Regions from separate parts of the Bacillus sp. JJ1609 genome, predicted to be linked through region 1. Evidence: riboswitches for the same ligand, from Rfam matches in the RefSeq annotation. Region 1 holds a riboswitch; each other region holds the start of a gene.
The links. Region 1 has a riboswitch for cyclic di-GMP ahead of V7654_RS07265 (anti-repressor SinI family protein). Riboswitches for the same ligand answer to the same signal wherever they lie in the genome.
Positions count from the first base shown of each region.

Region 1 (10,114 bases):
ATGTTCCTCAGCAAAAACACCTCATTATCCCGTGAAATCATCCTTAATTCCGCGAAAATACTCCTGTTTCAGAGGGGAAATCCTTAATTCATATTCATATTCACATTACGAAATCATTCCGCTTCCTGCTCAACAGGATCAGGCTGGCACATTTTATCCACCGCGAATCCGATTACTAGCATCATCGCGATTGGAATGGAGAAGTTTAAAATATGAACAATCGTCATGTCCATGTCCTCCTAATGAAATTATAAGTCCTTGCATAGTATTTACATTATATTCTAATTGTCACAAAATAGACACAATTTAATATTTGAATTCAGAAAATTAAAAATACAATTGTTTTTCTCTGTAATCATGCCATTTTTTACTGGCATCCCACTGGATAACTTCAACATTTCCCCACAATAATTTCAAGTTTCTCTCACATTTATTTGCTAGTTTTAAAGTGGAACGTTTTTGAGGGAGGGTAGCCATGAAATGTAACGTACGGGCTGTAACAATGACATTGTTATTTGTCATGTTTTTTGCCATGGGACATACCAATGCATCGGCCGAGACTATTAAAGTAGAAAAAGGGCAATCCATGCAGGCTGCTATTGATCGCTCAAAGAATGGGGATTTCATTTTCATCCTGCGTGGAGTTTATCAGGAGAACCTGGTCATTGATAAGCCAATCTCAATCAAGGGAGAACCGGGAGCAATCATTGATGGCAGCGGAAGGGGTAATGTCATCACAATTACTGGATCCAATGTCCACCTCGAAGGGCTGACCATCAGGAACATTGGCACCCAACAAGAGGACAGCGGAATTAATATTAAAAAAGCCCACAAGAATGTAATTAAAAAGAATACGCTGGAAAATGTCCATAACGGAATTTATATAGCAAACAGCAATCAAAATGAACTGATTGAAAACAGCATCACAAGCTATGAATCCCATTTTTCAAAACGGGGAAATGGCATCCATATATTTAAAGGCAGGGACCACCTGCTCGAAGGTAATCAAATTTCCAATGTCCAGGATGGCATCTATTTTGATTTTACAAAAAACATTAACGTAACTGATAACAATGTCCAGCAATCCCGCTATGCGATGCACTTCATGTTCAGCGAACAAATCTTAGCAAAAAAAAATGATGTCGAAAAAAATATCACTGGATTCATGGTGATGGATTCTCAGGAAATTGAGTTCATTGAAAACAGGGTTGCAGACCATTTCCATGTCAGGGGATTCGGAATCTTAATTTATGAAACGAAGAATGTTCTAATCGAAAGAAATGAAATCATTCACAACAGTACTGGACTTTCATTGGAAAATGGTGAGGATACTCGTGCGATTAAAAATATTATTGCAGCCAACCAGGTTGGACTGGAATTCAAAGATCAAAATCATCAAAATACCTTTTCGGAAAACAATTTTATCGGCAATATCGTGCAGTCAAAGATATCGGGTGACGACATGAGGCTCGATAATGGCATGAGAGGGAACTACTGGGATGATTACGGCAGTTTTGATCTCTCGGGTGATGGCATTGGCGAAGAGGCGTACAAGGCAGGTTCATTGTATGATCGCCTTTTACAAAAACAGCCATACTGGCAATTCTTCTTTGAAAGTCCGTCGATTAAACTCTGGACTAAAGCGGAGTCGTTATTCCCGTCTATTGGCTCTGCCAACGTATATGATGCGAAACCGCTTGTGGAACCAGTCACAACTCTGCAGCCGGATGAAGAGCAAACTCGCAAAAATACGACCATTCCTGGGATTGCCGGCGCCTTGTTTATCTTGTTCTCTTTAATAGTCATTGTGAAAGGAAGGAAACTGCTATGATAAAAAAACTTGGAATGGCGGCTCTGCTGCTGGCGATGTTAAGCGGCTGCCAGAACAGCTCGATGGAACCTGAAGAGATCAACCCTGAGATCGATGTATGCGAGATATGTAATATGGGAATTGTCAATGAGAATTTTGCGACAGAGGTTGTTACCGACGATGGCGAAATTTATAAATTCGATGATATAGGCTGCATGGAGGAATTCCGTAAGTCAGAAAGCAGCCTGCAAGAGGGAGGCGCTGCGAAAAAGTTTGTACGGGATATGGAATCTGCTGAGTGGGTAGAGCTTGAAAAGGCTTATTACGCTTACCATCCTGATTTTTGGACGCCAATGGCCAATGGGGTCGTCAGCTTTAAGAATAAGGATAGCGCTGAGAATTACGTAAAGGAACAGGGGATGGGAGAAATCTTGGATTATCAAGCACTGGCAAATCATGAGTGGAGCTGGGAACAATGATGCATATTGCCAGGCAGCAGATGACCCTGATCATGAGAAGCCACTGGCTGGCCGGCTTTGGCCTGTTGTTTTCATCTTTGGCAGTTATGGTTGCGTTTTTAGGAAATACGGGCGGATTTGGTTTTGATGGATTCAATCGGATGACGGCAAGTTTGCTGAATGTTAACCTTCTGCTGATCCCGTTGCTGTCGCTGCTGATTGGCAGCTTGTTTTTGTCAGGTGAAAAAGAAGACAGGGGATTGATGCTGCTCCTGACGTATCCAGTTTCTCCCTGGGGTGTGATCCTCGGAAAATACGCAGGGCTGTTTGCAGCTATTTGGTCTGTTGTGACATTCGGCTATGGGGCGGCCTTTCTGGTGATTTTCTTCATTGGCGGCAGCGTTTCAGTATCTTTGCTGATTTCGTTCTATTTATATTCGGTGCTGTTGGCGGCCATATTCCTTTCGCTCGCGATGATGATTGGCATCTTATCCAAAACTCGCTTTCAGGCGCTTGGGAGCAACTTGATTGTTTGGACATTCCTTGTGCTTTTTTATGATTTCATCATCATGGGAGCAAGCATGTTCACGATGAAGCAGTGGCTGCTGCCGATGCTAACAGTTTCGATCTTTATTAACCCTGTGGAGTTAATCCGCGTCCAATCGATTCTATCGCTCGATGGGGCATCCGTATTTGGGCCGCGCCTATATGATATGACGGTTTGGGCGGATGGATTGACAGGAAAGATGCTATTTTTATCCGCTGCGTTGCTGTGGACAATCCTGCCTGTTCTATACTCAGTGCGCAGGATTAAAAGGGGGGCTGTTGTTGAGTAACGAGGAATGGATCAGGCTGGAGGGTTTGGCCAAACATTATAGTGAGACGAAAAAAATCACGGATATCAATCTGACTGTCGGCAAAGCGGAAATTTTTGCACTTTGCGGAGGGAATGGAGCCGGCAAAAGCACGCTGATCAAAATGCTGACGGGTATCATGAAGCAGACTGTAGGTAAGGTGTTAATGAAAGGAAACGAAGTGAATCCGCAGAGCTTTGAATACAAGCAGTTATTCTCCTATATGCCAGATGAAATGCTGTTCCCGCGCCAATTAACCGGACTTGAAGTATTAACCTTTTTTGCCCGCCTTCGAAAAATCAGTGATGAAAAGGTAAGCGAGGCATTGCAGCAGGTTGGATTGTACGAAGTACGCCATATGCCAATAAAGCAGTATTCAAAAGGGATGCAACAGCGGCTTTCACTGGCGCAGGCACTTCTGCCCGATGTCCCGCTGAGAATTCTCGATGAGCCGACCAATGGTCTTGACCCATACTGGGTGTTTCGCTTTAAGGAAATCATTCTCGAGGAGAAAAGCCAGGGAAGGACGATCTTCTTCACTACCCATATTCTCAGCCTTGTAGAAGAATTAGCTGACAGAGCTGCGTTCATGCAGGAAGGGAAGATGCAATACTGTGATGCAGTTAATTCGCTCATCCAACAAGATGGAGTATACTCACCACTGGAAAAGATATTCTTTTCTCGTGCACAACAGGGCCCAATTTGAATCTTATCCACATGTGGATAAGAGACTCACTGATGGAAGAAAGCAGAAAGGAACACAAATAGAAAACCCAGTGCAGGATTTGCACCGGGTTTTTACTGTTTAATGGCCGCTTTCTTTGTCCTCAGCTTCCATTTCATTGTGATCTCCATCCATACTGCTGTCTTCGCCATTCATATCACTGTTTTCCTTTTTATTCATGCTGCCGCCATTCATTTTCATCTTCATTTTCTTCATGTATCGTTCATTTGAAATCTGGTCAATTTGTTCCCAGGTAGCAAGCTCTGGTTTTTTGTCGCTATTTTCAGCGATGAATTTCTCGGCGCTTGCCTGATCCTTGAAGAATGCATAGCCGTATTTCATTGGCGTTTTAATGTCCGCTTTTACAGGAATAGCCGTATCAGCATCGATCCATTCGGAAGTTACATAGTCTCGTACCCATTTTTCATCGTACTCGACGTCATCTCTTCTCGGTGAGTTTAAAAGACAGCCGGAATCGTCGAAGAATACATATTTCCCGTCAGCGGTTTTTGCCTGTGCAGTGAAAACGCCCATTGGATCGTTTTCAGGATAGACCTTCATATTGCAGAAGGCGCATACATCGTCTTCACCAGGTTCATGAGGACCGTCAGCATGCTCTGTCTCATTGTGTTTTTCTTCAGTCGCAGAAGCTGTCTTACCCCCACTTTCATCCTTTGTTTCTGCAGCATCATTACCGCAGGCAGATATAACGGTTAATAAGAATAATGCAATTAAAATAGATAAATATTTCTTCATCTGAATCCCTCCTTGTGTTCGAAATTAATCCTACCAAGGAGTTGTGATTAAAATAAGAAAATTCAGTGGGAAAAGCGTGAGATTTGCCGAATCTCTTTGACAATTTTGTGACGGATATACAGAACGATTTTTTACGGGCCCAGTCATCAAAAGGAAGTCCATTTTTTAAAAATGTAACTGTTTTTTAATAATGTTGTGTAAATTCAGACAAAAGTTTAAGATTTAATTATAGGCTAGTATTTGGAAATAGCGAGGTGCGCAGCATGAACGAAAAAGAGGCGCTGATTTTAAAACTGATTAAAGAAGATCCTTTTATCTCACAAAGCGATTTAGCTGCGAAGACCGATTTATCGCGTGCAGAGGTTGCAGGCTATATTTCATCTTTAATTAAACAAGGAAAAATACTTGGCCGTGCCTATATCCTGCCTGAGAAACGCCAGGTATTGTGCGTGGGCGGGGCGAATATCGACAGGAAAATCTGGTCGAAAAGCCAGCTGGAGCTTGGCACCTCAAACCCTGCAGAGAGTTCGAAATCATGCGGCGGCGTGGCAAGGAATATCGGCGAAAATCTAGGAAGGCTCGGAAGCGATGTCAGCGTGCTGACCGTCGTAGGCGATGACCATGAAGGGCACTGGCTTATGGAATACACAAAGGCATTTGCTGATGTCAATCCTTCACAAATGCTTAAGGGGCATTCTACAGGAGCCTACACGGCAGTGCTGGATCATGAAGGGGAAATGTCCGTTGCACTGGCAGAAATGTCAATCTATGATTCTATCACCCCAGAATTTATTGAGAGTAAATGGGGCTATTTTGCTTCCTCTGATTTCATTTTTCTTGATACCAATTTTCCCGCATATGTCCTCGAGGCGATCATCTTGCGTTGCAGGAAAGAAAACATTCCGCTCTGCATCACCCCGGTTTCTTCGCCAAAAGCGAAAAAACTGCCAGAGGATTTGTCCGGTGTGACCTGGCTGATTGCCAACAAGGACGAAGCAGAAGCCATTTCAGGAGTCGTCATTGAAAATGAAGGCGACTTCTTTAAAGCTGCTGAGTTGATTATACATAAGGGCGTCGAGAAGGTCGTCATCAGCAGGGGAGACAATGGGCTGATTTATTTTTCATCTAAAGGAGAAGCGGGCGTGCTTATCCCGCCGAGCATATCCGTGATCGATGTGACCGGAGCTGGGGATTCCCTGGCAGCAGGAATTATCTATGCTCACCTAAATGGGATCCAAACAGAGGATGCCTGCAAAATAGGCATGGCTTGCTCGATTCTTACCTTGCAGACAATTGAAACAGTGAATCCAATTTTAAATAATAAACAATTGCTCGACACGTATAAACAAAACTTTAAATAAGAGGGATATAGGATGCTAGAGAAGTGGCTTGAATTTTCACAGGAAGTAATCGAAGCAAGAGAAAAGGGCAAGCCTATTGTTGCCCTTGAGTCTACCATTATCTCTCATGGAATGCCTTATCCACAGAATATCCACACAGCAAGAGAAGTTGAGGAAATCATCCGGGAAAATGGAGCAGTTCCTGCTACGATTGCCATCCTTGACGGAAAAATAAAGATTGGCTTGTCAAATGACGAGCTGGAATATTTGGGACAGAGCAAGGATGTTGAAAAAGCGAGCAGGCGTGACCTGCCATACTTATTGTCCTCCAAGAAAAATGGTGCGACTACAGTAGCGGCAACCATGATTTGCGCAGAGTTAGCCGGAATTGAAGTGTTTGTCACAGGGGGAATTGGCGGCGTCCACCGAGAAGCAGAATTGACAATGGATATTTCCGCTGACCTTCAGGAGCTCGCAAATACAAATGTAGCCGTCGTCTGTGCAGGCGCGAAGTCTATTCTAGATCTGGGATTGACACTTGAATATCTGGAAACATACGGAGTTCCAGTCGTAGGCTTTGGAACGGACACATTGCCAGCGTTTTATACGAGGACGAGTCCATTCAATGTGAATTACCGCCTGGATACAACCGCTGAAGTTGCAGATATGATCCGGACAAAATGGGAGCTGGGGCTGAATGGGGGCGTCGTGGTGGCAAACCCGATTCCCGAAGAACATGCTCTAGAGGAAAGCCTAATCAATAGTGTCATAGAAAAAGCACTGGCTGAAGCGAAAGAAAATCAAATCGGCGGCAAACAGGTTACTCCGTTCCTGCTGGGAAAAGTAAAAGAATTAACAGAAGGAAAGAGTCTTGCTGCAAATATCGCGCTTGTCAAAAACAATGCCAGGGTAGGAGCGATGATCGCTGTCAGCCTTGCAAAATAGAGCAAATAGAGAATCAGCCATGATGCTGGTTCTTTTTTTTTATGCGTCGCTATCACTGATGGATATTTTATGAATTGTAAGTTACTGAAAAGTCTTGATACATAACCATGTCTAAGAATAACGCACTCTAATGCAATAAATTTTAAAAATTGGTCTAAATAGATTGGCGTAGTTGTATTTTATTAGTAACAAAAAAATAGTTGGGAGGATGAGAGGGCAGGGTGACTGAGGATACTCGCCAAAAGTACTTGATTTGTTTTTGCTATCATTTGTCGTGATTAATATTATTCTTGAATTTCACAAAGTCCAAATAAAAGGAAAAATCTTCTTTGCTGATTCCGTTCTTTATCGCTTCATCCACAAGCAAGAGCCACTCCTGATCAATTGGAATACCATTCTTGTTGACCTTTATCTCGTGCCCCATTAAATATTCAACCGTAGTGTCCAGCGTTTTGGCCAGACGAGATAACACTTGCAGGGAGGGATTCTTCTGAATGCCTCTTTCAATATAACTAAGATAAGATTTCGACACATTTGCTTTTTCAGATAGCTCAGTGATCGAGTACTTTTTTCTTATCCGCAGACTTTTAATTTTCTCTCCAACCATCATATGATTATTCTCCTTAAAATCAATTCATCTATTCATTATAACGAACATTTGAGTTCTTTTAAAAATACAAGAATGTAAGAAAAACAGAGTATATTCTTTAAAACGAACGAATAAAGTGAGTTTTTGGGATAATTCGGCATTTTTTAGACTTTTTCATAAATGATTCTATTGAACTATACTTTATAAAGAACGTAGGCGGCTTTTATTCTTGCCCAGGAGGTTTTGAAGGGGATGTACAGAAAAAACTGTGATCGATGCAATCGTCCATCGTATAGCAGCAATGAGGTAGGGGAGTGGCTTTGCCCTGTTTGTGGTCATGATTTAACTAGATATCCCTTTTTTCAAGCAGTAACTCTTGAAAAAGTGGCCATTTTAAACCGATGGAATAACGCTCCATATAAAAAAGAAACTACTCGTAGAGAGTCCGCCAATAATTTTTGGGGGTAAGAATAAAAAAACTGTTCAACAATTAGGTATAAAATATGACAAAAAAGTCCTTATAAATGCTTGAAATTTCTGAAAACTTACCAAGACAACAAGTGTTTTTTGTAATTCTGTGGAAAAAAAAAGAAATAATCGATAAAAAGTAACCGACAAATACCTACATTATAAATAAAAAGAACCATATACAATGATATTGGGAGTTAAGGATATGAAAAAAGGCACAGAAAAAGGCAAACTTGTTGAAAAACTAGGACGCAAAGTCACGGATCTAAGGTGCAATGTACTATGATGGCCGGACTGCCTGGAATACAAATAGTATTTTGGGGGGAAGAAAGTGATTAGTGAGAAGGCAATTTTCGAAGAACTGGATACAGAATGGATGCAGTTAATCATGGAAGCACTAGAAATGGGCTTAAATAAAGAGGAAATTCGAGAGTTTTTAACAAACTTCAATGGCCAATCAGTTGGTACTGAGCTTTAAAACCTACATATATAATAAAAAATTGATCAAGCAGCTCTTTTTGGAGGTGCTTTTTATTTTTAGGAGAGTTGCATGCGATCCTAAGGGCGGTGTGTTGATTTGCACAAAACAAAGAAAAAGGACAGCCTAGGCTATCCACCGAACGTTACTTATTATGAATTCTCCATTTATTGAATTCCAGAAACTCACGGAATTGATCTTTGGAAATTCCAGAATCCATTGCCTCTTTAACAAGGTTCACCCAATCAGAATCCATATTCTCCTTGTCTGGCTGTTCGTGGATTAAATGGTCCACAGGGATATGAAGGACAGCAGCGATTTTCTCTAAGAATTGGATTGAAGGGTTCGTTTGAAGATTGCGCTCCAAAGAGCTTAAATATGATTTCGCGACGCCAGCTTGTTCGGCCAGTTCGGATAACGACATTTTCTTTTCAAGTCGAAGTTTTTTAACGCGCTCACCGATCATAGTTATCCACACCTTATCAATTTATATTTATATCATAACAAATCATTTTAAACAGTTCCATATTAAGAACATCTTATAGAACAATTATAACCAATTTATTTTTCCTATAGGGTACTTTTTTGAAGTTTTTGCAGAGCTCATGTTGGGAAAATTAGTGGAATTTCAATCACTAATTTTATATCGACTTAATTTTACAGGATTTAAGTCTCAGAATCATGATAATCATAGGCGCTGTTACCTCGGGCAATCGGGAAGCATCCCACGTCTGCGGGGTAAAATAATCATTCTTGCGGACTACCTAGGTCTTCCCTGAACCGCATTTTCCGGAGGACACTGAACAGCTTCTTGGAATGAACCACGCACGATGGAAAGGCAGCAGCATTTTCTGTTCCAATCAACAGAGCTGCCAAAGTCGCGGCCAACTGTAGAGATAATCCTAGTTTTGAGCATTTTAATCCCAGTTACAGTATTTTTAATCCCAGTTTCTCCGTTTTTAATCCCATTTCAGCAGAAGTAGTCTCGCAACTAAAAAAACAAAAGCACTCTGTTCCTTAACTGAACCATTTAATAAGAGTCTTTAGCACCACATTTGTTCTCAAAACCCGGAAAAAAAGGTAAAATGATAGCAATCAGTATAGGCACGGGGGAATATGATGCAGAAAAAGTATTTGTTGATATATGAAGAGATCGCGAGAATGATTCAAGAGGGCCATTATCAGCCGAAAACAATCCTGCCGTCAGAAAATGAATTTGCTGACAGCTATAAAACTTCGAGGGAGACCATTAGGAAAGCATTGAATTTGCTTGCGCAGAATGGATTTATCCAGAAGATTCGCGGGAAGGGCTCGCTGGTGCTGGATTTAAAAAGGCATCAGTTCCCGATTTCCGGGCTGGTAAGCTTCAAGGAGCTCGCCGAAAACATGGGAGGCAAGGCTGAAACGAATGTTGAGGAATTCACGTTGGAACTGGCTGGCCGAGAAATTGCAAAAGAACTTCATGTCGATGATGACGAAAAGGTGTGGAAGGTAACAAGAGTGAGGCTTATTGATGGCGAGAGAATCATCCTTGATAAGGATTTTCTTGTGGAGAAATTTGTGCCTGGACTCACGAAGGAAAACTGTCAAAATTCCATTTTTGAATATATCGAGAAGAAGCTTGAAAAAAAGATCAGCTTTGCCAAAAAGGAATTCACTGTTGAGGAACCAAGCGAGGAAGACCGTCGGCTT
Region 1 is NZ_JBALSS010000006.1:526,471-536,584, forward strand. It holds gene nosD (nitrous oxide reductase family maturation protein NosD) at 476-1,831, shown strand; gene V7654_RS07230 (nitrous oxide reductase accessory protein NosL) at 1,828-2,289, shown strand; gene V7654_RS07235 (ABC transporter permease) at 2,271-3,104, shown strand; gene V7654_RS07240 (ABC transporter ATP-binding protein) at 3,097-3,828, shown strand; gene V7654_RS07245 (nitrous oxide reductase accessory protein NosL) at 3,928-4,602, opposite strand; gene V7654_RS07250 (carbohydrate kinase) at 4,866-5,963, shown strand; gene V7654_RS07255 (pseudouridine-5'-phosphate glycosidase) at 5,976-6,887, shown strand; gene V7654_RS07260 (helix-turn-helix domain-containing protein) at 7,153-7,497, opposite strand; cyclic di-GMP riboswitch class I at 8,161-8,246, shown strand; gene V7654_RS07265 (anti-repressor SinI family protein) at 8,276-8,422, shown strand; gene V7654_RS07270 (helix-turn-helix domain-containing protein) at 8,568-8,888, opposite strand; gene treR (trehalose operon repressor) at 9,542-10,114, shown strand, end outside.

Region 2 (10,114 bases), on a different contig from region 1:
ACACCTGAATTTGGTGTGTTATTTTTGTGTGTTTTAAGCACAATATAAAAGATACCCTTTTCATTTAAGCATTATAGTCAATGGATTATATATACCCTTTTATCTGAGCATAATAGAACTGTAAGGGAGTAGATCGTGATGGGTCAATCGAATAAATTAGGTGTCTGGATTTTAACTGCCCTTGTTGTAGGCAATATGGTAGGCTCGGGAATTTTCATGATTCCTCGTTCCCTATCTGAAGCAGCAAGTCCGCTCGGTGTTTTATTGGGGTGGCTGCTGACTGGATTTGGTGTATTGATGACTGCTCTGGTATTTGGAAATCTGGCATTGAGAAAGCCTGAACTGACTGGCGGGCCTCAGATTTATGCAAAAGAATTATTCCGTCCCAGATCACATGCTGGAACACTTTCGGGCTTCATGGCTTCATGGGGCTACTGGATTGGCAATTTAGCTGGAAATATTGCCATCATCACAACATTTGCGAGCTATCTGTCTACATTCTTCCCTATTTTAACAAGCCAATCAGAACTCTTCATAATTGGCAACACAGTGATTAGAACCGGAAATCTAATGACCTTTATTGTATGTACACTTCTTTTATGGGGAACTCATTTTATCATTTTAGGTGGAATGGAACAGGCTGGAAAAATAAATTTCTTAGCCACCGCAGCAAAAGTAATAGGTTTCTTTCTATTTATCATTATAGGCTTGTTTGCATTTCAAAAAGCAAACATCCTGCCATTCTCTGCTCCCCGTTTTGACGAAGCTGGCAATTCAATCGGATTGTATAGGCAAATCAACAATGCCGCAATCACCACTCTCTGGGCTTTTATCGGGGTGGAATCTGCTGTAGTTTTCGCTTCAAGGGCGAGACGTCCGGTAGATGTCAAACGGGCAACCGTTCTCGGATTATTGATTGCCTTAGTCATTTACATTGGAATAAGCATGCTTGTAATGGGGATGCTTGACCAAAAATCTTTGATTGCATCTGAAAAGCCATTGATCGATGCGATTGAAACTGTCCTCGGACCAATTGGAGGTCAAATTCTAGCCATACTTGGATTGATCAGCTTATTTGGTTCTACGATTGGCTGGGTATGGTTAAGTGCCGAGGTTCCCTACCAGGCTGCCAGACAAGGTCTTTTCCTGCCATCATTCTTGAAGGAAAATAAAAAAGGACTTCCGGTTTTTTCTTTAATTGTAACGAACATTTTGGGTCAGCTATTTGTTTTTTCGACCATTTCAAACTCCATTGCAAATGCATTTGACTTTATTATTTTTATTGCAACATTGTCCTATTTAGTCCCTTATTTTATCTCTTCTGTTTTCCAATTAAAGCTTGTACTCACTGGAGAAACGTATTCTAATATGAAATCAAGAGTGGTGGATGGAGTGATTGCAGCGATTTCGACTCTGTACTCCATCTGGGTCATTATTGCAGGTACCTCGGATCTTAAAACATTTACCTTCGGAGTTATCCTCCTTGCCAGCGGGATTATCTTTTACGGCAGGGTGGCACCACAGAGGTTGAAAGGAACAACTTAACAAAATCTTTGATACTAAAAGAAGAGAAAGAACCTGCTAATTATGAGGCAGGTTCTTTTTCTATTATTAGAACCAGCCGCCCCTTAACAGGACTTTAATTCCAATGAATATGATTAAGAATGCAAAAATAACGATGACAACTATTCCTACGATTTGTAAAAAAGATAAGCCCAAAAATGCCACCCACGCTAGAGCCCCTACTCTGTAAAGCGCATACCCTGCTAAAATAACAGCCAGGAAAAGCCAAACATATGAATTTGATCCTATCGACATATCATTATCCCTCCTTTACTTTACATCATATGTCAGAAGGAAGAATTGGTACGGGCTACTGCACATTTTAAGTAAAGCAGCGTTTTAAAAACGGATGCTAGGCCGAAAATAGTAATACATTATTTCACATCAAAGCTGTTTTTGAACTAGTGAATAAGGGAAAAGTAATGAATATTTTCTTACATATGAAGATCAAGATTTTAGGGGGAGTTAACTTGACGAACCAGATGTATATTCGTTTCATTCGTCTGCCGATTTTAACAAGGTTTTTAATGATTGCCGCTTTCATTATTTTTATTTTTGGTGCAATCATCCACCTCATTGAACCACAGAGTTTCCCCACTATTTTTGATGGGATTTGGTGGGCAATCATTACCGCATCAACTGTAGGCTACGGGGATTTTTATCCATCGACTTTTCTGGGGCGTATTACTGGCATACTCCTGTTGCTGGTTGGGACAGGCTTTTTGTCATCTTATTTCATCCATCTTTCAGCCGCTACCGTTACAAAACAGAACCAATATCTTAAAGGAAATGTTATTTTCAAAGGGGCTGGCCATGTCATCATTATTGGCTGGAACGAAAGGTCGCGGTCAATTATTCGGTCTATGTCTGAATCCAAGGTGCAGATTATTTTAATTGATGAATCATTAAAGTCTAATCCTATCAGCGAAGAGAATGTTCATTTTATTAAAGGCAGAGCTAACAGTGACGATACATTATTAAGGGCTAAGATTCAAACAGCAAGAAAGGTGATTATTACTGCTGATCAGAACCTGGATGAATTGCACGCAGACATGCACACTGTGCTGACTCTACTAGCAATAAAAGGACTCAACCCTGAAATTTACTGTATCGCTGAAATATTGACAAGCGAGCAGATCAATAATGCGCGCAGAGCGGGAGCAGATGAACTGATTCAAACTAACTCTTTAACTAGTGCTGTCATTTTAAACAGCATCTATACAGAAGGACATGTTAATTCACTGCTTGATTTTCTTGGAGAACTCAATGGCAAGCACCTTTCCTATCTACCGGCTGAAAGCAGAACGATCGGCAAGAGTTTCATCGAGGCAAGCACGATGCTATTAGCCCAGAATGTAATTTTGCTTGGAATTAAAAAAGGGGATGACATCATTGTCAACCCCAACAATCATATTAAAATTGACCAAAACGACATGCTGTTAACAATCACCAATTAGTGGTTCAAAATTGAAGATTCGACTTCATGGACAAGCGATTTCCCGACTTCAATATATTTTTCTGGAAAGCTTGCATCCTTGTCCACAGGTTCCTGGAACTGGTTGAATGTAGCACTCGCATTCCCAATATTGGCATGGTCGTCAATTCCTCGCTGGTACTTATGTGAAAGAAGCATTGGCCGCTGCAATTGAACCGTACAGCCTCTAGAGTCAAGCTGGCCATCAATTGCTTTAAACGGAAGCCTCAAGAATTGATAACCGACTTCGTCATCAATTTTATAATCAAAGGCTCCATGGTCATAATCCCAGTTCCCGCCAATTGTGTAACCAAGAGGTTTAAGCATCTGTTCCAGTTTAAAAAGGTCAAAGTGTTTGCCTTCAAGTTCAGATGGAATTTCAATCACTGGATGTTCCGCCTTTCTGTGCATTTTAAGGTTAGTTTTAACCAAAAGGGAGTATTTCATTATGGTTTATTGAATAGACTTTTTTTGCTAAGGCTGTTTTCGTAAAATGTGTTGCTTTTTATAAGTTGATTTCAAACACTCCATATAAACAACAATATTTTAGACAAAAGCCTTTGGGAAAATTTTTTGCTGCTTGGCAGTAAATACAACATTCATAAATTTTGAATAGCAAGAAACTGCTATACAAACCTGCTGATTACCATAAAAAAAGGAGTACCTCCAAATGGGGTACTCCTTTTCATGATTATTAAAGGCGCTTTTCGAGTTCTGCTTTCTTTTCCTCGAAGCCTGGTTTGCCAAGCAATGCGAACATATTTACTTTGTATGCTTCAACACCTGGCTGGTCGAATGGATTTACTCCCAGAAGGTAGCCGCTCATTGCGCAAGCTTTTTCAAAGAAGTAAACAAGGTAGCCAAATGTGTACTCATCCAGCTGTGGAATTGTAAGGACAAGGTTTGGAACGCCGCCGTCAGTATGAGCTAGCATTGTACCTTCAAATGCCTTGTTATTTACAAAATCAACTGTTTTGCCAGCAAGGTAGTTCAAACCGTCAAGATCGCTTTCAGCTTCTTCAATCACCATTTCATGGCGAGGCTTTTCGACCTTGATGATTGTTTCAAACAAGTCGCGTCGGCCTTCTTGCACATACTGTCCAAGAGAGTGAAGATCAGTTGAGAAGTTTGCTGAAGAAGGATAAATTCCCTTTTGATCCTTCCCTTCACTTTCGCCGAACAGCTGCTTCCACCATTCAGAGAAGTACTGAAGTGATGGCTCATAGTTGATCAGCATTTCGATTGTTTTGCCTTTATTGTAAAGAGCGTTGCGGACTGCAGCGTACTGGTAAGCAGCATTTTCTTCAAGTTCAGACTTGCTGAAGTCGTCCATTGCCTGTGCTGCACCCTTCATCATCGCTTCGATGTCTGAACCGCTGACAGCGATTGGCAGCAAGCCTACTGCAGTCAATACAGAATAACGTCCGCCGACATCATCAGCAATCACAAATGATTCATAGCCTTCTTCGTCAGCAAGAGTTTTCAATGCACCACGCGCTTTATCTGTTGTCGCGTAGATCCGTTTGCGAGCTTCTTCCACACCGTATTTTTCTTCAAGAAGCTTACGGAAAATACGGAATGCAATCGCAGGCTCAGTTGTTGTTCCAGACTTGGAGATGACATTGATAGAGAAGTCTTTTCCTTCTAAAAGATCCATCACGTCTGTCATATAGCTGGAGCTGATATTATTGCCGATAAAAATAATTTGCGGAGTCTTCCTTTTTTCTTTTGAAAGAGCGTTATAGAAGCTGTGCTGCAAAAATTCAAGTGCCGCACGTGCACCTAAGTAAGAGCCGCCGATACCAACAACAAGCAATACATCAGAATCGCTTTTGATTTTTTCAGCAGACTTCTGAATGCGTGAGAATTCTTCTTTATCATAGTTCACAGGCAGGTCGATCCAGCCTAAAAAATCACTGCCCGCACCCGTTTTTTCGTGCAATGAATGATGGGCTACTTTTACAAAATCCCTTAAATATGTAACTTCGTGTTCACCAAAAAAGCTTAGCGCCTTTGAGTAATCAAAACGAACATGTGTCATGTCTGATCCTCCATTTAATTGTATTCTCTACCACTTTAACGAAAGCTCCACCAAGAATCAAGAATCACACTATTGTGTAAGCGTGTCCAATTGTGAAATATTTTTTAAAACTTCATGACTTCGTTATTTTTTTCCTTGTTGATTGTTTTTAAACCCCTGAAAAAACAATAGTCCGGGAAGTCACCCGGACATGTAGATTAAGGCATTTTCGCTTTGATAATTAACCTGTGCGTAGCCGTATCAATCGGCGTGCAGGTAATAAGAGTCAGTGTTTTTTCATCATTGCTGCCCCTGAGCACAGATACGTCATTTGGTTCGACGACTAACGTCTCGTAAACCTCATATTGATAGGTTTGGTCCTTGTCTTTTACCGTCACTAGATCCCCTGTGGAGATTTCATCAAGACGGTTGAACATTTTGCCATAGGCTCTGCTGCGATGGGCGGCAATCGCGCTATTTCCTTCAGTTCCCGGGAGTGCCGTTCCTTCCAGCAGACCAGCACCAATATCCATGTTAGCCATCGAAGCCCCGTTCAGAACAGGAAGCCTTAAATTAATTTTATCGATTTCAATAACACCAACCATTCCTGGATCCATTTTTTGTTTTTCTTCTGTTTTTTTCTCTTCTTGATTAATAATAGGATTTGCTGATTCAACAGTTTCCGCCTTCGTTTCGATGCTGAACACATCTTCCAGCTCGCCAAGGCTCTCTGCTGCATCATTTTCGTCAAGGGAGTGATTTTCCCACTGGTCAATAATTTGTTTCTGGCTGTAGGATGTATATAAATCTTTCATCGTTGGATAAAAGAAGATAGTAAACCCGGTCAGGATTAAAACTATCGAAAATACCTTTTTCACCATTTTCACCTCAGATATAAATAAAGAGAGGAATGTCTTCCCCTCTCAAGTTTTTACACAAATTAATTCTTCAATGGATTCTTGAGCCTTAGCATAACTCCACCTGCTGCAATCAAGAAGCCAAGGATATAATACAGCACCCGGCTGCTTTCACCAGTTTGCGGAAGGACATCGCCACCAACCCAACCTTGTGAATCCTTCGATACTCCAGGTGTATTTCCTGAGCCAGAGTTCTTCACAGGAACTGGTAATGCACCTTCATTATGTTCTTCACCTACTAGCTCTCCTTGCATGCTCCAATTCACTTGAAGGGTTAGAACGCCATCTTCAATCTGGACCATTTCATCAGATAATTGGGTTAAGGGGATGACCTTTGTTTGCCCATTGCTTGTTAATTCGAGTCCTCTTAGCATTTCCACTTTCGCTTCTTTTGTTAAATAGATCGTCCAAACATGATTCACAAGCTTAAATTCAATGCGTTTCCCATTCATCATAATTACTGCAGCACTGTCGATTTTGCCCTTGCTGTCATCGATCATTAAACTTAATGTCTTGAATGTGTTTTTCAGAGGCATATCACATTTTTCAAGCCAGTAGTTAATCGTTCCTTCTGCCTCGACTCCAACCTTAAGATCACTTACAGGTACAACTAGCTCACCGCCGCTGGTAAAAACAATTTTAAAAGCAGTGATGTCTTCTTTTACAAATTCTCCGCCATCCAGCAATTTAAAGAGTGGTGATTTGCCTGGATTGGTCATTTCCTTCCACTCGCCTTTAAGCTCTACAAATACTGTTGCAGCTGGGCTTGTACAGTCCTTTAAATGCAAATGAATCTGAGTACTTTTATTTGCATCCTTATCCGGTACAGTTTCCCCATTTTCGGCCAGGTCACAATTTTCCAGCCCATAGTTGATCGTTCCTTCTGCCTCGACACCCACTTTAATTTCACTAACTGGAACAACTAACTCTTCTCCACCTTCAAAAACAAGCTTAAAGGCCGTTACATCATCCTTTACAAATTCTCCTGAATCCAGCAATTTAAAGAGTGGGGAGCTTCCTGGATTGGTCATTTCCTTCCATTCCCCTTTAAGTTCAACGAAGACACTTACAGTTGGGTTTACACAATCCTTCAGGTGCAAATGGATTTGCGTACTTTTATTTGTATTCACTACTTTTTCCGATACAGATTCTACCTTCATTTTTGTATCGTTCTCATTTGATGCACTCTCAACTGTTTTAGCATTTTCATCCTTCGTTTCAGTTTTTTCTTTATTATCCGCTTGCTGAACCTGTGTAGCTTCTTTTTTTACAGCTGAACTTTTTTCAGTATTGTTGTTATTTGAATTTGCTGTTTTTTCATTTTGAACCTTTGGTTTTGACGCTTCTTTTTGAGCTTGATTATTCTTTACTTCTTTCTTTTCGGAATCAGTCTGAGATGATTCTTTGCCATTTTTCACAGCCTGATTTTCGGCATTGCCAGCTGCAAATGTCCCAGTTACAGGCAGGCTAATGAAAAACAAAAGCATGATGGATAACAGAATGGATACATGTTTAATAGCTTTCAAATGTTTAATCCCCTTTTCATAATTATTTATCTTGAATACTTGTACTTTTAAAAGACTGAATATTCAGTTATTTAATTAGATATTTCTCCTCCCTTTCGATAAAATTCTGCGATTTTTTTGACAATAAAAGCCGCCAGGACAAATTTCTCATACCATGGCGGCTGGACGATCATAGCTGCCTAATTAGGCTGCCTTAGACTCCTGGCTTTGCGTCCCAGCTTTTCAGCTGGTTTGCTATTAGCATGGATGGTGAAGACCATTTATGTAAAATATCCCTTCAGCTCCATTGTCTTACAGTTAGAGAATTACCACAGTTAACCATCTTGTTAAACATTTAGACCTATAAATTTTATTGGTAATTTTTTCTTTAGTTACATTTTTTAACCGAGAACAAGGATAATATAAGTGTTTCAAGCCTTTTTAGAGATGTGTTGTTATGTATATTTTCCTAAAAAAATGAAAAAGGACCCGGTTTGCCCGGGTCCTTTTTGACTTTTACAAAGACTTGCGATAAATTTCAACCACATCTTCGTGGGTCAATTTTGTGAAATTGCCAAATTCTCCATTTACCATTGCTTTATCTGCCATTACTTCAATCTTGCTGTCATCGATATCATAATCTGCAAGTCGGGACGGAGCACCGATGCTTGACCAGAATTCACGCAGCTTTTCGATTCCTTCAAGGCCAGCCTCTTCATCTGTCTTGCCTTCAGGATCAACGTTGAAGACCCTGACAGCCATTTTCTTGAAGCGTTCTGGTTTTACCTTCAGGTTGTGCTTCATCCAATTCGGGAACAGGATTGCAAGTCCTCCTCCATGTGGAATGTCATAAACCGCTGAAACGGCATGTTCGATGTTATGTGTAGCCCAGTCACCGCGGTAGCCCATTGATAGCATACCGTTCAATGCCATAGTGCCTGCATATAAAATAGTTGCGCGATGCTCGTAGTTTTCAAGATCTGCTAGAAGCTTTGGCGCTGTTTCCATAACAGTCAGCAGCAGGGATTCACACATGCGGTCCTGAAACTCAGTGTTTTCAGTCAAATGGAAATAGTGTTCGAAAACGTGAGACATCATATCGACGATTCCGTAGATTGTTTGGTCTCTTGGTACAGTAAATGTATTCACAGGGTCCAGGATGGAGAATCTTGGGAACGTCACCGGGCTGCCCCAGCCGTATTTTTCATTCGTTTCCCAATTCGTGATAACCGAACCTGCATTCATTTCAGAACCTGTTGCAGCAAGAGTCAACACAGTTCCGAATGGAAGTGCTTCGGATGCGAACGCCTTCTTTGTCACAAGGTCCCATGCATCGCCATCATATTTAGCACCTGCAGCGATTGCTTTTGTGCAGTCGATGACACTTCCGCCGCCTACCGCAAGCAGAAATTCAATTCCTTCTTCCTTGCAGATTTGAACGCCCTTTCGGACAGTTGATATACGCGGATTAGGCTCAACACCGGAAAGCTCAAATACTTCTGCGCTAATTTCTTTTAAATAGTTCAGGACAGAATCATAAAGCCCGTTTCTCTTTATACTTCCGCCACCATATACAAGAAGAACTTTTTTGCCATATTGAGGCACTTCATTCTTCAGTTCTGCCAGCTGGTCTTTTCCAAAAATCAATTTAGTTGGATTATAAAATGTGAAATTATCCATTTAAATCACCTTCCTTATCGCCAATTATGTTCCTTTTTCGTATGCAATGCAAAAATATTGCACTTCTTAATGTTCTCCAATGTTCTGTGAAATGTTACAGCTTTTTTTATACGAGTAATGGTTAAGTGCAGTGGGGATGAATAATAATCTTCCTGCTGAATCAACCTATATGTGAATCAATATTTTAAGGAGGAACATCCATGAGTGGTATTCAACGTATTGCATTGGTTCTTACGATTATTGGTGCTATTAACTGGGGCTTAGTCGGATTCTTCCAATTTGATCTTGTTGCAGCCATCTTCGGAGGTCAGGACTCAGCATTGGCCAGAATAGTTTATGGCTTGGTAGGACTTGCAGGTTTAATCAATCTTGGACTTCTTTTCGCTCCAAGCGAAGAAGAAGAAAGAGCAGCAGAACCAAGGGCCACAAGATAAATACAAAAAAACCCGCCGATGGGCGGGTTTTCTAGTGTATTTGATTATGATAATACCTTCTTGATCCGCTCAATCGCCCAATCAAGATCTTCCTCGCTAATAACGAGCGGAGGCGCAAAACGAATGACAGTATCATGTGTTTCTTTGCAAAGCAACCCTTCCTCTTTCAAATCCTCACAGTATTTACGTGCCGGCTCGGTCAATTCTACACCGATGAAAAGTCCCCGTCCGCGGATATCTTTTATCATAGGGTTATCGATTTCACGAAGCTTGCTGATGAAATATTCTCCAAGTTCAAGAGATCGTTCAGCCAGCTTTTCGTCGATCAGTACATCAAGTGAAGCAATTGATACCGCACAAGCCATCGGATTGCCGCCGAAAGTTGAACCATGGGAACCAGGATTGAAAACACCTAGTACATCATTGTCTGCCACAACGCAGGAAATTGGGAATACCCCTCCGCCTAGTGCCTTACCCAGGATATACATATCAGGCTCGATGCCTTCCCACTCACATGCAAA
Region 2 is NZ_JBALSS010000025.1:46,887-57,000, reverse strand. It holds gene V7654_RS18050 (amino acid permease) at 139-1,545, shown strand; gene V7654_RS18045 (hypothetical protein) at 1,612-1,818, opposite strand; gene V7654_RS18040 (potassium channel family protein) at 2,034-3,020, shown strand; gene V7654_RS18035 (YugN-like family protein) at 3,017-3,424, opposite strand; gene V7654_RS18030 (glucose-6-phosphate isomerase) at 3,732-5,078, opposite strand; gene V7654_RS18025 (class D sortase) at 5,276-5,938, opposite strand; gene V7654_RS18020 (LPXTG cell wall anchor domain-containing protein) at 5,998-7,500, opposite strand; cyclic di-GMP riboswitch class I at 7,654-7,746, opposite strand; gene V7654_RS18015 (iron-containing alcohol dehydrogenase) at 7,996-9,159, opposite strand; gene V7654_RS18010 (DUF378 domain-containing protein) at 9,360-9,593, shown strand; gene V7654_RS18005 (ornithine--oxo-acid transaminase) at 9,638-10,114, opposite strand, start outside.
Region 2: linked by a shared signal. The riboswitch ahead of V7654_RS18020 (LPXTG cell wall anchor domain-containing protein) and the one ahead of V7654_RS07265 (anti-repressor SinI family protein) in region 1 are both predicted to bind cyclic di-GMP.

Region 3 (10,114 bases), on a different contig from region 1:
GAAAGGATGAATTTTTCATGCTAAATAAACAAAACAAACAGTACCACATTGATCTTGCTAAGGGTGATGTTGGGCGCTATGTTTTTTTACCTGGAGATCCAGGCAGGGTAGAGTTAATAGCTAGTTTATTTGATGAGTCATGGAAGGTTGCAGAGAACCGTGAGTACAAAACCTATACTGGTTATGTTGATGGAATCAAGGTTTCTGTCTGTTCCACTGGGATTGGCTCGCCGTCTACTGCGATTGCGGTTGAGGAATTAAGTCGAATCGGAGCTGATACTTTTATTCGCATTGGCACAGCAGGACCGATTCAAGATTATATCCAACCTGGTGAGGTCGTTATCGGAACCGCTGCGATTAGGGATGAAGGAACGACTAGGCAGTATATGCCAATGGAGTTTCCGGCGGTAGCGGATTTGAATGTTTCCATGGCGTTATGCCAAGCGGCTACGAATCTGGGGAAAAAATATCATGCAGGTGTGATCCAATCGAAGGATTCGTTTTATGGAGAAGTCGAGCCAGAAACGATGCCTCTTGCCAATACCTTGAAAGAACGATGGAATTGTTGGATCGCAGGCGGAGCGCTTGCTTCTGAAATGGAGGCGGCAGCTTTATATATCGTTTCGTCTGTCAGAAAACTGAGAGCTGGCTGTCTGTTGAATATGTCGGGTTCAATGGAAGAAACCATCAAGGTTGGTTTAGAGGCTATTAAAATACTAGAAAAGCAAAACCAGTAGGAGGGATCATTTTGAGCACTCCAATCATTGAGTTCAGGAACTTCTCCTATTATTACCCTAATACAGAAGAGCCAGCTATTAAAAATATAACAGCCACTATAGAAAAAGGAGACTTTGTGGGACTCATTGGGCCAAATAAAGCAGGGAAATCGACCGCGTGTCTTTCGATGATTGGAATTGTTCCTCATATTATGGGAGGCGATTGGATAGGGGATGTTGCTGTTAACAAAGAAGTCATCGAGTCCTCTAATGTCTCTGATTTTACCAAAGTAGTCGGCGTCGTTTTTCAAGATGCTGAGAGTCAGTTTACACAGGAAACCGTTGAAGATGAGATTGCTTTTGCGATGTGTAATATGGGCTTTGAACGTTCAGAGATGATGAAACGAGTACAGGAAGTGGCTGTTAGTTGTAATTTAACACCATTTCTGGCGCGCTCTCCTTTTCAACTTTCAGGCGGGCAGCAGCAACGTCTAGCGGTTGCCTGCCTTCTTGCCTTACGACCGCAAGTGATTATTTTAGATGAGTCGACCGCTCAGCTAGATCCGAAAGGAAGGGAGGAAGTATTTAAGCTGGTTAAAGAATTACATCAACGAGGGCGAACGATTATTATGGTAGACCATAACATCGAGAAAATGGCGGAATATACGACGAAACTGATGGTCTTTAACGAAGGGGAATTAAAGTTGTATGGTCCCACAAAGGATATCCTCCAAGAAAAGGAATTATTGAACCAATATCGTATTCGATTGCCGCAAGTAACCGATGCCGCATATGGTTTAAAGGAAGTCTATCACTTTGCTCAGCTTCCAATCAATCTAGAAGAAGCGAGTCAGAAATTTAAGGGGTGAAGGGGGCAGGAGAATGGAAAACATTATTCAAACAAAGAATCTTGTCCATGAATATAAAGGAGGAGTGCAGGCATTAAAGGGTGTTGATATAAGCATTTTGCCTAATGACCTGGTGAGTATCATTGGCCAAAATGGCAGCGGGAAAACCACATTAGTTAGGCATTTTAATGGACTATTAAAGCCCACTCACGGCTCCGTCATCATTGATGGTGATGATACGACGAATAAAAGTGTCAGTTATTTATCACAGAAGGTTGGATATGTGTTTCAAAATCCGAATCATCAAATATTCTCCTCTAGTGTTATGGATGAGCTAAAGGTGGGTCCGAAGAACTTCAAATTTAGTGAAGCCAAAACAAAGGAACAAATTGAGTATGTAGTAAATTTACTGAATCTTGAAAATATTTTAGAAAAACATCCCATGATATTGGATTATACCAGAAAAAAACTAGTAACCATTGCCTCTGTGCTTGCCTATGCCCCTAAGGTCATGATTTTAGATGAACCAACGGGTGGGTTAGATGAGGACGGAAGGCAGCTTCTAAGAAAAATCATTTCGCTCTTACATGAACAAGGAAACACCGTGATCATGATTTCACACGATATGGATTTTGTCGCGGAGAATACAGACAGAGTCATCGTGATGGCAGAGGGTAAAGTCTTATTGGATTCCCACATAGCTAGTGTATTTGGGGAAACAGAAATTTTAGAAAAAGCATGGATTGAACCTCCACAGATTACGTTATTAGGATTAGATGTTGACCCCGAAAAGCGAATATTTTTAAGTGTAGGAGACTTTGTTTCCCACTATAAAAATAGATCAATTCAAAACTAATCTATTTTAAGGGAGGAAGAAAGCAAATGGAAGAAAAAAAGACCGCAACCCTTAACAGCAAGACCCGCACCACGTATGCCCTTATTCTCATTCCTATTGGCATTGCCATCAACGTGATTGCTGGAATGATTGCCGGGCAGCTAAAGTTACCGATTTTCATGGATTCGATCGGAACCATTGTCATCGCATCTATTACGGGGCCACTAGTCGGTGGTATTACAGGCTTGCTGACAAATGTTGTGTTAGGGCTTATTCATGGTGATGTGTTAGGAATGGCCTTTGGTTTGTGTAATATGGCTTCAGGTATCATTGTCGGTTATATGGCTAAAAAAGGGAAGTTCAAGAACTGGCTTCACATTGTACTTGCAACTGTCCTAGTTACATTAGCAAATTCATTCATTGCAGCGCCTCTAGTGGTATTCCTCTATGGTGGCGTCAGTGGCGCTGGTGTTGATTTACTGGTTGCCGGTTTCCTTGCTGCTGGAAATGATATCTTCTCTTCTGCCTTTGTTGCTAGATTGCCAGTTAACTTAGTTGATAAAGGAATTGCGATTATTATTGCTTTCTTAATTTTAAAGAAACTGCCAGCGAATATGAAAAATTTAATCCCTGTTAAACAGAAAGACTAAGGATATGATTTCATGCTAAGTATTCATGAAAAGGATACGTTCTTAAAGAGAATGTATCCAATGACGAAAATATGGGCCTCATTGGGTTTTATTGTCGGTGTATTTACTTTTTCTAATTACTATATTTCAAGTGTCATATTTGTCCTAGCCCTACTGGTTATTTTAAAAGAGAAAATGTTCAAGGAATTTAAGGTTTTATTAATAGCGGCTATACTTCTTGGTATCAGCTTGTTTTTAATACAGGGAATTTTATCTCCATCCAACCAGACTGTGGTTTGGAACATCATCTCTGGAACGGGTATTACGTTATATCAAGAAGGTTTAACAACGGCTGCTAATGTGTATTGCCGAATCGTTCCGCTTATTGCCGTTTTGTTTATAGCGATTCGGACCTTAAATATTACGGAGTTGGGGGTTGCTCTAAATAAAGCGGGTGTATCTTATCGAGCCAGTTTTGTGTTAACTTCCACTTTCCAAATCATCCCGGTTCTGAATAAGGAAATGCATCAGGTTATGAATGCCCAGAAATCGAGGGGGTTGGATACTGAGGGGAACTTGCTTAATCGAATGAAGGCGTTCATTCCGATCATGGTTCCGCTGATTTCGAACTCCATTATGAAGGTGCAAAACCAAGTGGTTGCATTAGAAAGCAAAGGTTTTAATTCGAGTGCTAAGAAAACGTATTACCGCGATCCTCCGAAACAGAGAGTTGATCATTTCATTGTTGCTAGTACAACTCTTTTCGCAGTCTTTGGAGTGGCTTATAGGCTGTATTTGATCTTTATGTGACAATTTATAGGTAGAGATACTTGTGAGAAACAAGTATCTCTATTTTATCGAAGAGCTGTTATTGGGTTAGCAGGCCTTTAGAAAAAGCAAAAGGGGGGGCTGGTTAGATGAATAAATTAGTTGGAATCGATGTCGGAACCTCCAGTTTAAAAGTACTGGTCACGAACGAATTTCTGGAAGTTTCAGATCATAATAGAGTGGATTATGATATTAATCAACCATTTCCTCAGTGGGCAGAGCAGGATCAGAATACATGGTGGCATGCCGTTTGTACATCTCTATCTTCGTTAGATTTAAAGGAGGAGCCGATAACGATTGGGCTGTCGGGTCAAATGCATGGTTTGGTGGCGGTCGATATTTATGGTAAGCCTGTTAGACCCGCTATCATTTGGGCTGATCAACGATCGGGTTTGGAACTACAAAAAGCCTTAAGATTCGTTAACAACGAAAAGGTACTTAACCTTTGGCTCGGAACGTTATTGCCATCCTTGTTATGGGTGAAGGAGCATGAACCGGATGTTTATACGAAAATTGATAAGGTGATGCTTCCGAAGGATTATCTTCGTTATAAGCTAACGGGTAAAATTGGTACGGAACATACGGATGCCTGTGGAACTGGGGCCTATGATTTTTCAACGCAAAATTGGGATTATGCACTTTTGGAAGAATTAGGTATAGACTCTTCGTTATTTCCCCCAATCCATCGTTCAACTGATGTAGCAGGAATGCTCATTCCAGAAGTTGCCCGTCAATTAGGTATTTCTGAACAAAGTAAGGTGGCTTACGGTGGTTCAGACCATTCGATGCAGCTTCTGGGAAACTCTATATTTTCTAAAGGAACATTAAACTGTAATATCGGCACAGGAAGTCAAATTAGTTTAACACAAGATTTTCATAAGGGTACGGGATTAGAAGGTTTAAGTATCTTCTTGCATGCGGTAGAAGATCTAACGAATATTGTGGGAACGAGTTTGAATGGCGGCAGTGTTCTTCAGTGGATGAAAGGCATTTTAGGATGTGAATTTTCATATGAGTATTTTGATCGGCTGGCAGAAGGGGTGAATGTAGGCAGTAACGGTCTAGTATTTTTACCATATTTAAATGGTGAACGAAATCATCCACAGGCAAAAGGTGTTTTATATGGATTGACTTCTGACCATTCCACTCCACATCTCATCAGGGCTGGTATGGAGGGAATGATTTATGGTTTGAGGGACCTTTTGGATGATTTTAAGAAAGCGGGACTGACCTATGATCGAGTTATTTCCTCTGGTGGAGGCGCAAAAAGTATGGTGCTTTTGCAAATGCAGGCAAATATCTTTCAAAGTGATATCTATGTTTGTGATACGGAGGAGCAAGCAGCAATGGGGGCTGCTATTGTTGCTGGGTTGAGTGTGGGAGTCATTGAATCACTAGATTCTGTTGCTGGATTATTAAAAGATAAAGTAAAGCTTATGGCAAGTCCAGTGGAAGAAGCTGTTGAAGCCTATAACAAGGGTTATGAATTTTTCCGAAAAATTTATAACCAGAATGTAAGGGAGGATTTCTAAATGAGTATGCTTGGCAACTTACCATTTGACTTAGGTGGAACGACACGGCAAATATCACCGGAAAATCCGACAGGTGAGAAAGGAAAGGCTTGTCTATGGGAACCTAATCCTTCAGATCCCTTTTTAGAACATAGCGATGCTGCTCTTGACCTTGGTAAAGGCTATAAGGTACGGCCTTTTATTAACGTGAGATCAGGAGAAACGGCAGTGTTGGCTGACATTAAGGGTATGGGGATGATAAATTACTTTTTTATCACTAGCAGTCTAGAAAACTATAGTGAGCTTGTGTTGCGGATTTATTGGGATGATGAGGAACATCCTTCTGTAGAATGTCCATTAGGAGCTTTTTTCGCAATGGGGCATGATAGTCAGCCTCATCTTGTTAATTCTATACCAGTCGTGGTGGCTCCAAGAAAAGGCTGTAATTGCTACTGGCAAATGCCGTTTAGAGAAGGAGCCAAATTTACCTTAAGTAACGAAGGGCCGATAGATTCGTTTATTGTAGCTTACAAAATTCAATACAAATTGAAGGAAGTTCCAAAGGATGCAGGCTATTTTCATGCTCAGTATCGCAAAAACGTGACGAGTATTGAAGATCCCAACTATGTGATTGTCGATGGGATAAAGGGCAAGGGGAGTTATGTCGGTACATATTTGGCTTGGAATGCTCTTTCGAGTAATTGGTGGGGGGAAGGTGAAGTTAAATTTTACCTGGACGGAGATACCGAATACCCGACCATGGCTGATACGGGAACGGAAGATTATTTCGGAGGGGCATGGGGTTTTTCAAATGTCGATACGTCAGATAACCAAACTTTTCAGAACAACGAGCAAGCCTTTAGTTACCCTTACGTAGGAATGCCGTTAGCTAAAATTGTCAATGACCATGCGCCCCGGAAGTACAGTCTTTATCGGTGGCACCTACTAGACGCCATCGGCTTTGAATCAGACCTAAAAGTCACTGTTCAAACCCTAGGATGGTACCCAAACTTCCCGAAATATAAACGATACAAACCCTTGAGCGAAGACATCGCATCCGTCGCCTACTGGTATCAACAAGAACCTCATAATCCATTTCCTGCACTGCCAGATTGGAAGAAAAGGTGGGATCGATGAGGGTGCGCTGGAACCGTCGCCATGTTCCGGATATTGTTAGAATATACAGAATTTAAAGTTTTTTAGTAGACTTTCCAGAAAAATCCTGATATATTTGCATTAGATAGTTAAATAGTACTAGGGCAACCTATCTGAAAAGGTAAGGACGCAAAGCTATAGGGGCTAAAACAGGATTTCCCGTTAAGCCAGCCAGTTGCAGATCACGTGAGCCCTCTTGTTTTAAGTGGGTTTTTTGTTTGGGTTATTTTAACTAATAGAGGAATGGGGAGAAGGCATGAAAAAACTAATGTCTATTGTGTTTTCGGTAGCATTGATTCTGGGAATTGCATCTACAGCCTCAGCAGAAGAAAATCGTGATGTTCAGAGAGCATTGGAATTGATTGAGAAAACCAATATGGAAATTGAAAAGAAGATTGCCAAAGGTGTGGAAGAGGCAGACGAGATAAGGGTGGACTATTTGGAGGATGTTCGGAAGATTGAAGAGGGTAAAGAGATCAGAAAAATAAATGAAGAGAAGGAAATCGTGTTATCTGAATTAGCGAAAGTGGAAAATGATGAAAAGAAGAAAGAAAAACTAAATGAGAAGTTAGCAAAATTAGAGATTAAGTTGGTAGAGGAAACGGAGAGACTTAATGCGAAACTCCTGAAAATCAGCCAGGAATTAGATGAACTGACAGCCTTGCTTTTATCGGCGGAAGGCAAGGATGAAAAGAAAATCAGGGAAAAGATCAGCAAACTGGAAGAAAAGATGAACAAAAGAGAAGAGATGCATCAAGCCAGAACCGAGAAATACGTGGAAGACCTTGATAAGGTCATCGGCAAAGTTTATGATGAAACACTTGAGATGTCTAATGAGACAATTAAAAAGGTTGCCGAATATGGGGTTACGGCGGAGTGCAGCTGGCAACTTGTCCGTTTTGGCGATAAGGAAGTCTGGATTGATCCTGTCAGAGTCGTAGGTCTTTAAATTACTGAAAATTAAGATTGTATAAACTACTTAAATAAATTACAATTATAGGTAAAGAGTCTATAGAACTACTATAGGCTCTTTTTGTAATTTTTCGTTAGAGGTGGTTCATGTGCCATTTCATCTTGGCCAAAAAGGAACGAATATTGAAGAATTCCAAGCTGAACATTTTTCGATCAGTTTACTAGGGCGAGGCGGAGGATCAGAAGTAATGGTCCAGACGATCGTTAAGGATACTCTTTTTTACGTATATCCAAGTGAGAACCCGGATGTCATGGAGTTTTTCTACATCCTGGAAGGGGAACTGGAATGTGAACTGGACGGAGAGAAAATAAAACTTGGGGCGCATGATTATTACTCTGCGATGAATATTGAAAAGCCAATCCATTTTAAAACTCTAACAGATGTTAGGTACTTATGGGTGATAACGGAGCCTACTTTTTATCAATTGAGCGAGAGTATTCAGCGTCTGAAAAATATTGTTAATGAGGTTGAACAGAAGGATCCATATACGTATAAACATAGTGAAAGAGTGTCTCAATATGCAATGAAAATTGCCAAAAAACTCAAGCTTTCCAAAGAAACTCTGGAAAATTTGTATATATCCTCGATCCTGCATGATATTGGAAAAATACATACGCCTGTTGAAATTTTAAACAAGCCGGGTAAACTGACAGATGAAGAATTTTCAGCAATTAAGCGCCATCCAATAGATGGTGCCCAAATGGTGAAGGATCTGTATTATGAGGGCATCGCTGCCATTATTGAACAACATCATGAAAGACTGAACGGATCCGGGTATCCATATGGATTGAAAGAAGAAGAAATCACCCTTGAAGCCAGGATCATAGCCGTCAGCGACAGCTTCGATGCGATGACAGAGGATCGAGCCTATCGCAAGGCGTTTACTGCCGAATACGCACTAAATGAACTAAGAAGATTAGTAGACACACATTATGACCGAGAAGTAGTAGCCGCCCTTGAAGAAGTGTTAAAAGAGGAAGGGCATGTGTAGAAGCACAGGGACGTACCTTGTGCTTCTTTTGTTAGCCTCAATTTCTGAGCAGAAAGACGTTTTCCATTTCGGATACCTTCTGTCTGCGACAAGAGAACCGTCCCCATGTTCATGTTCCTTTTACCAAGAGAACCCCATTGTAAATAAACCATGCTGGAATAAACAGTAATCCTCCTAATCCCATGCCAATCTGTACGAAGATGGAGAGGCCGGTCACGTTTCCAAGCACAGTCAAAATAAAACATCCTCCACTTAGCATTCCAAGGATGGATAATGCTCTTTGCTTTTTCCTTCTTAAGGTCATGGCACCAAAGGTAAAGATCCAAAGGCCAACAAAGCCAAAATCCAGCCATCCTTGTGGGCTAAGTTCCACCAGACCTGCCCATGAAAGGACTACTGTTTCGAGAATTTCTCCGCCCCTGTGTACTGCCTGATGGCTTAATTCATGGTCCAATCCGGTTTGTCTGAAATTATTGATGGCTAATAACGAAAATCCAATGATGGCCATGATTTTAGCGAACGGATACCATTCACTGTGCTGTGTAATCTCTTCAATGGTCCTGGAAAGAGTAAGGACCACCATGATGCCTAACACTCCTAAAAATCCTAATATATAATGGACGGCTACCAGCTGATTCATATACGTAACATGGTCAACTACAGCATTTTCTCCTGGAGGGGACAGCAACACAATAATGACCGTTACGATATACAACACGCCAACAAGGATGGCAGAGATCCCGCCTAATTTCGTCGATTTCATAAGACAGCTCCTTTTTTTTGATTTAATGATTGGGTTTTAAAACTAAGGCAAGATAAGTATGAAATGCTTCAAACTGGGATCTTAAGTTCGTTTTAACAGGACCTAAATGAAAACAGCCTATATACAATCCATCGCAAAACGTGATAATCGTCCCGGCAATATCATTGATTGGGACAATAGGGGAGAACTCGTTTTCTTGCACTCCTTTATTCATGATAGATGAGAAGCCTTCGCGGGCCTGTTCAAAGCGATTCTCCAAAAACGGAAGATGCTTATTGGTGATCCGGCCTGTAGTGAAATAATATTCATATATCGCAGGAACTAATAAATCACTCCCATTCTCAATTGCATCTTGAATGCTATTTAAGATATAAAGCAAAGCCTCCCAGTTTGTTCGGCCATTTTCATACACTTCTTCCAAGTCCCAAACATCTTCTAAATCCCGTGTTCTTAACAATTCCAAGAAAATATCCTCAGTATTTTGGAAGTAAGTATACACACCACCTCTGCTAATCCCAGAATGATTGATAATATCCTGAATCGTCGTTGCGTGAAATCCTTTGCTAATAAATACATCCTTCGCAGCATCTAAAATCATTTTTTTTCGCTCATCACGATGTTCTTTCGAAACAATAGGTGTCACTAAATACCTTCTCCTTTATAAGAGTCATTCATGACTCTTATAATAGTAAATATTTCCACGATTGACACCAGTGGAAGATGTGGAAGCATGGGGACGTTTCTTGTGCTTCTTGTGTATGGAGAATACTTATTAAATGAGGATATTTTAAACATAAAAACTCATCCCTTGAACAGGATGACTTTAGAACAAGAGATGGTTCTCGCTTTCCAAACAGAACATAAG
Region 3 is NZ_JBALSS010000026.1:23,988-34,101, forward strand. It holds gene udp (uridine phosphorylase) at 18-737, shown strand; gene V7654_RS18910 (energy-coupling factor ABC transporter ATP-binding protein) at 749-1,585, shown strand; gene V7654_RS18915 (energy-coupling factor ABC transporter ATP-binding protein) at 1,599-2,420, shown strand; gene V7654_RS18920 (ECF transporter S component) at 2,447-3,049, shown strand; gene V7654_RS18925 (energy-coupling factor transporter transmembrane component T family protein) at 3,062-3,838, shown strand; gene xylB (xylulokinase) at 3,946-5,388, shown strand; gene V7654_RS18935 (glycoside hydrolase family 172 protein) at 5,389-6,504, shown strand; cyclic di-GMP riboswitch class I at 6,616-6,705, shown strand; gene V7654_RS18940 (hypothetical protein) at 6,779-7,471, shown strand; gene V7654_RS18945 (HD-GYP domain-containing protein) at 7,584-8,486, shown strand; gene V7654_RS18950 (hypothetical protein) at 8,596-9,249, opposite strand; gene V7654_RS18955 (TetR family transcriptional regulator) at 9,272-9,892, opposite strand.
Region 3: linked by a shared signal. The riboswitch ahead of V7654_RS18940 (hypothetical protein) and the one ahead of V7654_RS07265 (anti-repressor SinI family protein) in region 1 are both predicted to bind cyclic di-GMP.